4 regions of the Phyllobacterium sp. GQ127 genome follow, and region 1 is predicted to be linked to each of the others. Evidence: predicted binding sites of a transcription regulator. Region 1 holds the regulator's gene; each other region holds the start of a gene.
What was found. Region 1 encodes PhoB, which activates phosphate uptake and scavenging genes when phosphate is short. Its sites were predicted from a motif close to TGTCATNNANCTGTCAT; they were not measured.

Region 2: the regulator PhoB is predicted to act here: its motif matches at 1,019-1,035, upstream of AC6CHM_RS05105 (UDP-2,3-diacylglucosamine diphosphatase).
Region 3: the regulator PhoB is predicted to act here: its motif matches at 1,148-1,164, upstream of AC6CHM_RS20930 (PhoX family protein).
Region 4: the regulator PhoB is predicted to act here: its motif matches at 1,256-1,272, upstream of ugpB (sn-glycerol-3-phosphate ABC transporter substrate-binding protein UgpB).

Annotation. Positions count from the first base shown of each region.
Region 1 covers NZ_JCAXDZ010000003.1:218,483-220,686, forward strand. The annotation lists gene AC6CHM_RS13060 (ABC transporter ATP-binding protein/permease) at 1-605, shown strand, start outside; gene phoB (phosphate regulon transcriptional regulator PhoB) at 769-1,455, opposite strand; gene phoU (phosphate signaling complex protein PhoU) at 1,472-2,200, opposite strand.
Region 2 covers NZ_JCAXDZ010000001.1:987,560-989,763, reverse strand. The annotation lists gene AC6CHM_RS05110 (NADP-dependent malic enzyme) at 1-903, opposite strand, end outside; gene AC6CHM_RS05105 (UDP-2,3-diacylglucosamine diphosphatase) at 1,099-1,920, shown strand; gene AC6CHM_RS05100 (glycosyltransferase family 4 protein) at 1,910-2,204, shown strand, end outside.
Region 3 covers NZ_JCAXDZ010000007.1:112,282-114,485, reverse strand. The annotation lists gene AC6CHM_RS20930 (PhoX family protein) at 1-1,080, opposite strand, end outside; gene AC6CHM_RS20925 (threonine ammonia-lyase) at 1,216-2,202, opposite strand.
Region 4 covers NZ_JCAXDZ010000001.1:1,281,633-1,283,836, forward strand. The annotation lists gene nagA (N-acetylglucosamine-6-phosphate deacetylase) at 1-545, shown strand, start outside; gene pncA (bifunctional nicotinamidase/pyrazinamidase) at 597-1,196, shown strand; gene ugpB (sn-glycerol-3-phosphate ABC transporter substrate-binding protein UgpB) at 1,343-2,204, shown strand, end outside.

The DNA.
Region 1 (2,204 bases):
ATTCCGGTAGTGGAAAAACCTGTTTGCTCAAAGCAATGAACGGGCTTTGGGGCTATGGCCGTGGTGAAATCTTTTACCCGAAAGATGCGGCAACGATGTATGCGGCGCAAGAGGTCAAACTTCCCGGCGTCTCGCTGAAACAGCTCGTATGCCTCCCAATGGATGAGAGCCGTTTTGGCGATTCCTCCGTTGCGGCCGCCCTGCACCGCGCCGGCATGGGCGACTTTATTGAAAACCTTGGTGAAGAATGCCGCGATGGCACGTCTTGGGACCAGCTCCTGTCGGGTGGTCAGAAGCAGAAACTGGTGCTTGCGCGCATATTGCTGCACAAGCCTGCGGTTTTGTTTCTTGATGAAGCAACCGGCGCGCTGGACCCGGACTCCAAGATCGCCTTCCATCAGGCCATCAAGGATCATTGTGCCGGAACCACCGTCATCAGCGTGATGCATGAGATCGAAGCGCCACGCTCGGTTACCGGCGAAAACTTCTATACGCATATTTTGGAGATCAATGGCGGCACAGCTATCCAGCGGCCACTTCTGGAGACATTGGTCGAGCCAGATCCGCTACGAGCAACAAACTTCCCGCTGATTGCCGCCGAATAGCCCTTTTCGGAACACGGCACTTTTTGTCCGGCAGAAGCAGTTCTGTTTAAATGAGACTACCGGTCATTTGCGCAAGCCGTCTCTAGCGCAAATTGGCTCATATAACGCCAATTCTGTTTCCCGGCCGAGACAGGAATTCGATAAAGAAAAACGCGATTTAATCCTATCCGAAGGAATAGCCTGCACCGCGTACGGTCCGGATCGGATCAAGCGATCTGCCAATATTGATTGCCTTGCGCAAACGGCCAACATGCACGTCAACCGTACGGTCATCGACGTAAATATCCGCGCCCCATACATTGTCCAGGAGCTGTCCGCGCGAGAACACCCGGCCTGGGGACTGCATCAGGAATTCCAGCAGGCGGAATTCTGTCGGTCCGAGCTTGAGTTCACGCTCTTTACGGAAAACCCTGTGCTGTTCGCGGTCAAGTTTCAGATCTCCAAAGCTCAACACATGCGACAAGAGACTTGGATTGACCCGGCGTAGCATGGACTTGATGCGTGCCAGCAATTCCGGTGTCGAGAACGGCTTGACCATGTAATCATCCGCACCGGTTGAAAGACCGCGAACACGCTCGCTTTCTTCACCGCGCGCGGTCAACATGATGATCGGCAGGATTTCTGTCTCGCGCCGAGCACGCAGGCGGCGGCAAAGTTCAATACCGGAAAGGCCTGGAAGCATCCAATCGAGGATCAGCAGATCCGGCACCTTTTCGCGCAAGGCGATTTCGGCTTCGTCACCACGGCTGATGGTTTCGACAATATAGCCTTCTGCCTCCAGATTATAACGCAGGAGAACACTGAGGGCATCTTCGTCTTCAACGACTGTGATTCTGGGAGCTATAGGCATGGTCTGCTTCCGGCAATTATGGCGTTACTGGCTCGTCAAGAATAACGGTATGCGACTGATCTTCCTTCGGGCGTTCCGCCGGAAGCTGTGTTCCCGTTACAATGTAATAGACCGTCTCGGCGATATTGGTGGCATGGTCACCGATGCGCTCAATATTCTTGGCGCAGAACAAAAGATGCGTGCAAGCGGATATATTGCGCGGATCTTCCATCATATAGGTCAGGAGTTCGCGGAACAGCGACGTGTAAAGCGCATCAATCTCATCATCGCGTTCACGGACGATATTGACCTGTGCCACCGAGCGTGTTGCATAAGCGTCGAGAACATCCTTAAGTTGTGTCAATGCCAGTTCTGCGATGGTCTGCAGGCCGCGATAGACAGAGAGCGTCTGGCGCGTATCGTTGACGGCTACGACACGCTTGGCAATGTTCTTGCCAAGATCGCCGATACGCTCAAGATCGGATGAAATGCGGATCGTGCCGATTACTTCGCGCAAGTCGATCGCCATTGGCTGGCGCTTGCCGATGATGGTGATCGCCTTTTCGTCAATCTCGCGCTGACCGGCGTCGAGGATAAGGTCATCAGAGATCACGCGCTGGGCAAGCGCATTGTCCGAATTGACCATGGCCGACACAGCCTGTTCGACCATGCGCTCCGCATGTCCGCCCATCTCTGCAATCTTGTGCGTCAGAAACTTCAGTTCATCGTCATAAGAGCGGACGGTGTGTTGTGCTGTGTCAGTCATTGTC
Region 2 (2,204 bases), on a different contig from region 1:
GGGCATGATTTCCGGATTTGGATTGGCAAGCGCCATAATCAACGGATTGGGTGCCATCTGCTTGAGAAGTTCAGGTTTCAACACGCCCGCTGCCGACAGACCAAGAAACACATCAGCACCACCGATAACGTCGGCAAGAACGCGCGCATCGGTCTTTTGCACATAGACAGACTTCCAACGGTCCATCAGCGTGTTACGGCCCTCATAGACCACACCATCCAGATCGCAGACCCAGATATTCTTGCGGTCCGCACCAAGCTTGACGAGAAGATTGAGGCAGGCAAGCGCTGCGGCACCGGCACCGGAAGCCACGATTTTGACCTTGGAAAGATCTTTGCCGGCAAGCTCCATGCCGTTGATGATCGCAGCGGCGACAATGATCGCCGTGCCGTGCTGATCATCATGAAATACCGGAATATTCATCTTCTCACGAAGCTGCTCTTCAACTTCGAAACATTCCGGTGCTTTGATATCTTCGAGGTTTATGCCGCCGAAAGTGGGTTCCAAGGCAGCAACAACGTCAACAATCTTGTTGATTTCCTGCGCGTCAATCTCAATGTCGAATACGTCGATATTCGCAAATTTCTTGAACAGGACGGCCTTGCCCTCCATCACTGGTTTGGAGGCCAGCGGTCCGATATTGCCAAGGCCAAGCACTGCGGTGCCGTTGGAAATAACGGCAACCAGATTGGCGCGGCTTGTGTAATCGGCAGCGGTAGACGGGTTGGCGTGAATGGCAAGGCAGGGCGCGGCAACGCCGGGAGAATAGGCAAGGGCAAGATCACGCTGGTTGCCAAGCGGCTTTGTCGCCTGAATTTCCAGCTTACCCGGCGTGGGAAAGCGGTGATAAAACAGCGCGCTTTCATCAAGTTCTGAATTGCCGGGCGTATTGTCCTGGGCCATGAATTGCTTCCTTCCGGAGTATCGGTCTGGGTCGTCGTCGGATATCTATCTTGAGGCATAAATGAACATAGATTTGATACAAGTCTTTATCGTTCAAATCTGCATTTTTCCTTGCCGTCATAAGACTGTGACATGAATCGGGTTTGTGTCGCGCAGAAGACGCGTTTGCGTCAGCGCGATACGGAGATCCGCATCATGGTCGAGGCCGAGCCTAAAAAGTTCCGCACGCTGTTTCTGTCCGATATCCATCTTGGCTCAAAAGGCGCTAAGGCTAGCTTTTTGCTGGACTTTTTGAAGCACCATGATGCCGAAACCATCTATCTCGTCGGTGATATTGTCGATGGTTGGCGTCTTCGCCGGTCATGGCACTGGCCGCAGGAACATAATGATATTGTGCAAAAGCTCCTGCGCAAAAGCCGCAAAGGTGCGACAATTCATTATGTCGCCGGCAATCACGATGAATTTCTGCGTGACTTCCAGGGCACGCATTTCGGCGGCATTGAAGTCACCGACCGCCTGATGCACGAAACGGCTGATGGCCGTAAGTTTCTGGTGATTCATGGCGACCAGTTCGATGTGGTTGTGCGCAATGCCCGCCACATCGCCTATCTGGGTGACTGGGCCTATGATGCAGCGCTTGCTATCAATACCGTGATGAACAAGGTGCGTCGCCGTCTTGGTCTGCGCTATTGGTCCTTCTCCGCATGGGCCAAATTCCGCGTCAAGAAAGCGGTCAATTTCATCGGTTCGTTCCAGACAGTTGTTTCCGACGAGGCGCGGCGTATCGGTGCCGATGGTGTTATCTGTGGACACATTCACCATGCGACCATCGAACAGATAGACGGTATCGAATATATCAACACGGGCGACTGGGTGGAAAGCTGTACGGCCATCGTGGAACATTTTGACGGAAGGATGGAACTTCTATCCTGGACACATCTCATCAGCGAGCATGCAGGCTTCGCGCCAGTGATCCAGATTGCCGATAAACGACCAAAGGCGGCGAATGCAGCGTGACGAGATTAAACGGCTCGTCATTGTTTCGGATGCCTGGCATCCGCAGGTCAATGGTGTCGTGCGAACCCTGACGAAAGTACGCGAGCAGATGGAGGCGCGGGGCTTTGAGGTGACGATCATCTCCCCGGCCGACTATCATTCTGTGCCTTGCCCGACCTATCCGGAAATCCGGCTTGCGTTGACACTGCCATCGGCGGTCAAGGCACGGATTGAGGCCATACAACCGGCCTATGTCCATATCGCGACGGAAGGTCCGCTGGGCATGATGGCGCGCCGCACGTGCA
Region 3 (2,204 bases), on a different contig from region 1:
GAGATAAAACACGACTCGGCCATCTTTGGAAACGATCGACTCAGCGCCTTCATGCTTGAAGCGGCCCATGCTGGTGCGTTTCTTGGGGACAGATACCGGATCGTTCACGTCGACTTCGACAATCCATCCGAATCTGTTGGCTTCATTGGGGTCTTTCGAGACATCGAAGCGATCATGGAATTTGCCCCATTCATAACTGCCCTCCGGAAGGCCGAGGCGTTTGTAGTTTGCCGCTTCCTTGCTGTCGGCAGCCAGTTCGCCCGTGAAATAGCCATGAATATTTTCTTCGGCCATCACATAGGTGCCCCAGGGCGTGACGCCTCCAGCACAATTATTAATTGTCCCGAAGACTTTTCTGCCGGAGGAATCTGCATTGGTTTTTACACGGTCATGACCGGCAACAGGACCGGACAATTGCATCTCGGTATTGGCGGTGATGCGGCGATTCAGCTTGCCGTCCTTGACGACCTGCCATTTACCATCGGTCTTCTTGATCTCGACAATAGTGCCTCCATGGGCAGCCATCTCGATATCAACACGCTTCTTGTCGGCAGGAGCGACTTCGATCTTGCCCTCAGCAACCTTAACGATGCCTGGGAACATGAGATGTTCATTCGTGTATTCATGGTTAACGACCAGAAGACCATGCTCAGACGAGCCATCTATCGGAATATAACCGACATAATCATTATTGTAGCCAAACTGCTTCGCCTGAGATTCCGGAGTCTGATTACGCGGATCAAACTCTGGAGAATCCACGAAAATTCCATCGCCCCAGCGTAAAAGCACATCCGCATCATATCCGGCTGCAACATGGTGTTTTTCATCAATACCGGCTTCTACTTCCTCAAAACTGAAAGCAGATTTGGTTTCAGCGCGAGCATCATCAGCCAGCATCAGCGCCATCGGGCTGACGGTGGCTGCAATAGCGGAAACCGCGAGTGATCCTTTCAGAAAGCCACGGCGGGAGAATCGAGCTGCAATTAGCTCGCCCATTGTAGGATTGTCGGTCGGATTGTGGCCAGGACCATCATTCTCTTCGAGCTGGCTGGTTCTGAAAACGGGAGTTTGATCATTCATGGCGTGACCTCTGGCTGTCTGGCTGGGTTGCGGATTAGAACCGTTCCAGAATGGCTAGAAGTTCAGCGTAACAAACTGATGACAAGAGTTCAGCTTTTATAGCGGTAGCTACCAACGATTAAAGTCAGAAACCTATTAAGACGCAATCAGCTTACTGAAAGAGTCGAGGTCCACATTGCCTCCTGAAAGGACGACCGCCACCGTCTTGCCCTTGATATCGACTTCGCCAGAAGCCAGCGCAGCAAGACCAACAGAACCGCCGGGCTCAACCACCAGTTTCAAATGGCTTGCTGCCTCGCGCATGGCTTTGCGCACGGCGATATCGGAAACAGCGATGCCGCCGGCCAGATTTTGCCTGTTGATTGGAAATGTGAGATCGCCGGGTTGAGCAGTAAGAATTGCATCGCAGATTGAGCGATATCCCGTCTCATTGCTGCGAATTTCACCAGCGACCAATGAACGGCGCAAATCGTCAAAGTTTTCCGGTTCGACGCCCCAAATGCGCGTTTGCGGAGAGCGCGCTTTTACTGCAATCGAGACGCCACTGATGAGACCACCGCCGCCGCTGGGCACAAACACATCATCCAGCGTGATACCGCGTTCTTTGGCTTCATCAGCAATTTCAAGCCCGATCGTGCCCTGACCCGCAATAATGGATGGGTCATCGTAAGGCGGCACCAAAACCATGCCACGCTCTTCAATGAAGGGGGCGGCAATCACGTCCCGACTCTCGGTGTAACGGTCAAAAAACACAACCTCCGCCCCGTAGGAGCGGGTATTATCAACCTTAACCTGTGGCGCATCGCTGGGCATGATGATGACTGCCTTGATGCCGAATATGCGGGCAGAACTTGCGACGCCTTGTGCGTGATTGCCTGAAGAGAATGCAACGATCCCGCGCTTTTTCTCTTCCGGCGTAAATTGACTGATACGATTATAGGCACCGCGAAACTTGAATGAGCCGGTCCGTTGCAGGCATTCTGGCTTGAAGAAAATACGCGCATTGTAGCGGTCGTTGAGACTTTCCGATTCCATCAGCCGTGTCGGCACAAGCTGCCCGGACAATCTCTTTGCGGCAGCTTCGATATCGGCAATCCCGGCGGCGAAATTCTGATGATCCATGA
Region 4 (2,204 bases), on a different contig from region 1:
TGGCTGCGCAAGCGGCTGGCGCATCAATGGTCACACACCTTTTTAATGCAATGAGCCAGCTTGGTCATCGCAGCCCTGGCGTTGTGGGTGCGACTTTGCAATCGGGAGAATTGTCAGCCGGACTGATTGCCGATGGTTTTCATGTCGACAAAGCGTCCATGTCGATTGCGCTGCGAGCCAAACAAGGCCCAGCAAAGATATTTCTGGTGACTGACGCAATGTCTACAATAGGCACGGACATCACGTCATTCACCCTTAACGGCAGAACCATAACGCGCGCCGGTGGCCGCCTGACGCTTGAAGACGGCACACTTGCTGGTGCCGATCTTGATATGATCTCGGCCGTACGCTTCGTGCACCAGCAATTGGGGTTTACACTTGATGAATCATTGCGCATGGCCTCGCTTTATCCTGCCCAGAGTATTCGCATTGATCACACCCATGGCCGCTTATTGCCGGGCTATGAGGCAAATATTGTCCATTTAACTGAGAATCTTGACGTTGATCACGTCTGGATTGGCGGTGACCTTCACTATGCGCGTTGACGTCCGGCTCTAATTGACCATAGACTCCACGCCATTCTACAGGAGTGCATCATGGCCAAGGACGCATTGATCGTCATCGATGTTCAGAACGATTTTTGCGAAGGCGGTGCCCTAGCCGTGTCTGGTGGCAACGAAATTGTTCCGATCATCAACAAGCTGATACTCCGCTTTGACAGAGTTATCCTGACGCAGGACTGGCACACACCAGCTCATTCGAGCTTCGCATCAAGCCATCCGGGAAAAGCGCCCTTTGAAACCATTGCCATGCCCTACGGCGAGCAGACTCTTTGGCCGGATCATTGCATACAGGGCACAAATGGCGCCGATTTTCATCCTGATCTGGAATGGACAAAAGCCGAGCTTGTCATTCGAAAAGGCTTTCGCCCGCACATTGACAGCTATTCGGCATTTTATGAGAACGACCATGTGACGCCAACTGGCCTTGCTGGTTATCTGCGAGAGCGTGGAATCACTCATGTGACGCTTGTGGGTCTCGCTACAGATTATTGTGTGGCTTACTCCGCCCTTGATGCCGCCGCCCAGGGATTTTCCGCAGAAGTCTTACTTGACGCTTGCCGGGCGATCGATCTTGGTGGTTCGCTCGCAGCAATGACCATCACAATGCGCAAAGCTGGTGTCACGCTGATTTAGAGCAAAAAAGTGAACAGCTGCGCATTTTTTCCACAGGCTGACCTGCATCATTTGCCCAAAGTCAAATAACTGTTGTTTCTCTGTCACATAATGAGGATACTTAGCCCAAGCGCGCTAAAGACGACGCCTCACTATGGGAGATTATAATGACTAATCACGGCACCAAACTCACCGTGGCCTTCGGCATTTTGTTGGCCTCATCATCTGCATCGTTTGCTGTTACCGAAATCAGCTGGTGGCATGCAATGCCTGGCGCCAACGGCGAAGTCGTGCAGGCTTTGACAAAAGAGTTCAACGAAAGCCAAAGCGAATACAAAGTTGTGCCTGTGTTCAAAGGTACCTATCCGGAAGCGCTCAATGCTGGCATTGCCGCCTTCCGTGCAAAACAAGCTCCAGATATCCTTCAGGTTTTTGATGCCGGTACAGGCGTTATGATGGGAGCGGAAGGCGCGATCAAACCAGTTGCCGACATCCTTTCGATGGGCGAAACCAAGTTTGACAAAAGCCTCTATCTGCCGGGCATCGTGGCTTATTATTCAAAGCCGGACGGCACTATGCTGTCATTCCCCTATAACAGCTCTTCGCCAATCCTCTATTACAACAAAGATATATTCAAAAAGGCTGGTTTGGATGAGAATACTCCTCCAAAAACTTGGCCAGAAGTTTGGGAAGCTGCGAAGAAAATCAAGACAAGCGGCGCCGCTAATTGTGGTTACACAACAGCTTGGATGACTTGGATTCATACAGAAAATTATGCTGCATGGAATGATATTTCCTGGGGCAGCAATGAAAATGGCATCGGCGGCGTCGATGTTGAGCTGAAGATCAACTCGCCTCTTTTCGTCAAGCATTTCCAGGAACTTGCTGATCTGGCGAAAGATGGCACGTTCCGTTATGGCGGACGCACATCTGAAGCCAAGCAGCTATTCACATCTGGTGAATGCGGCATTTACAATGATTCCTCGGGCGGCCTTGGCGACATCATCAAGTCCGGCATGAATTATGGTA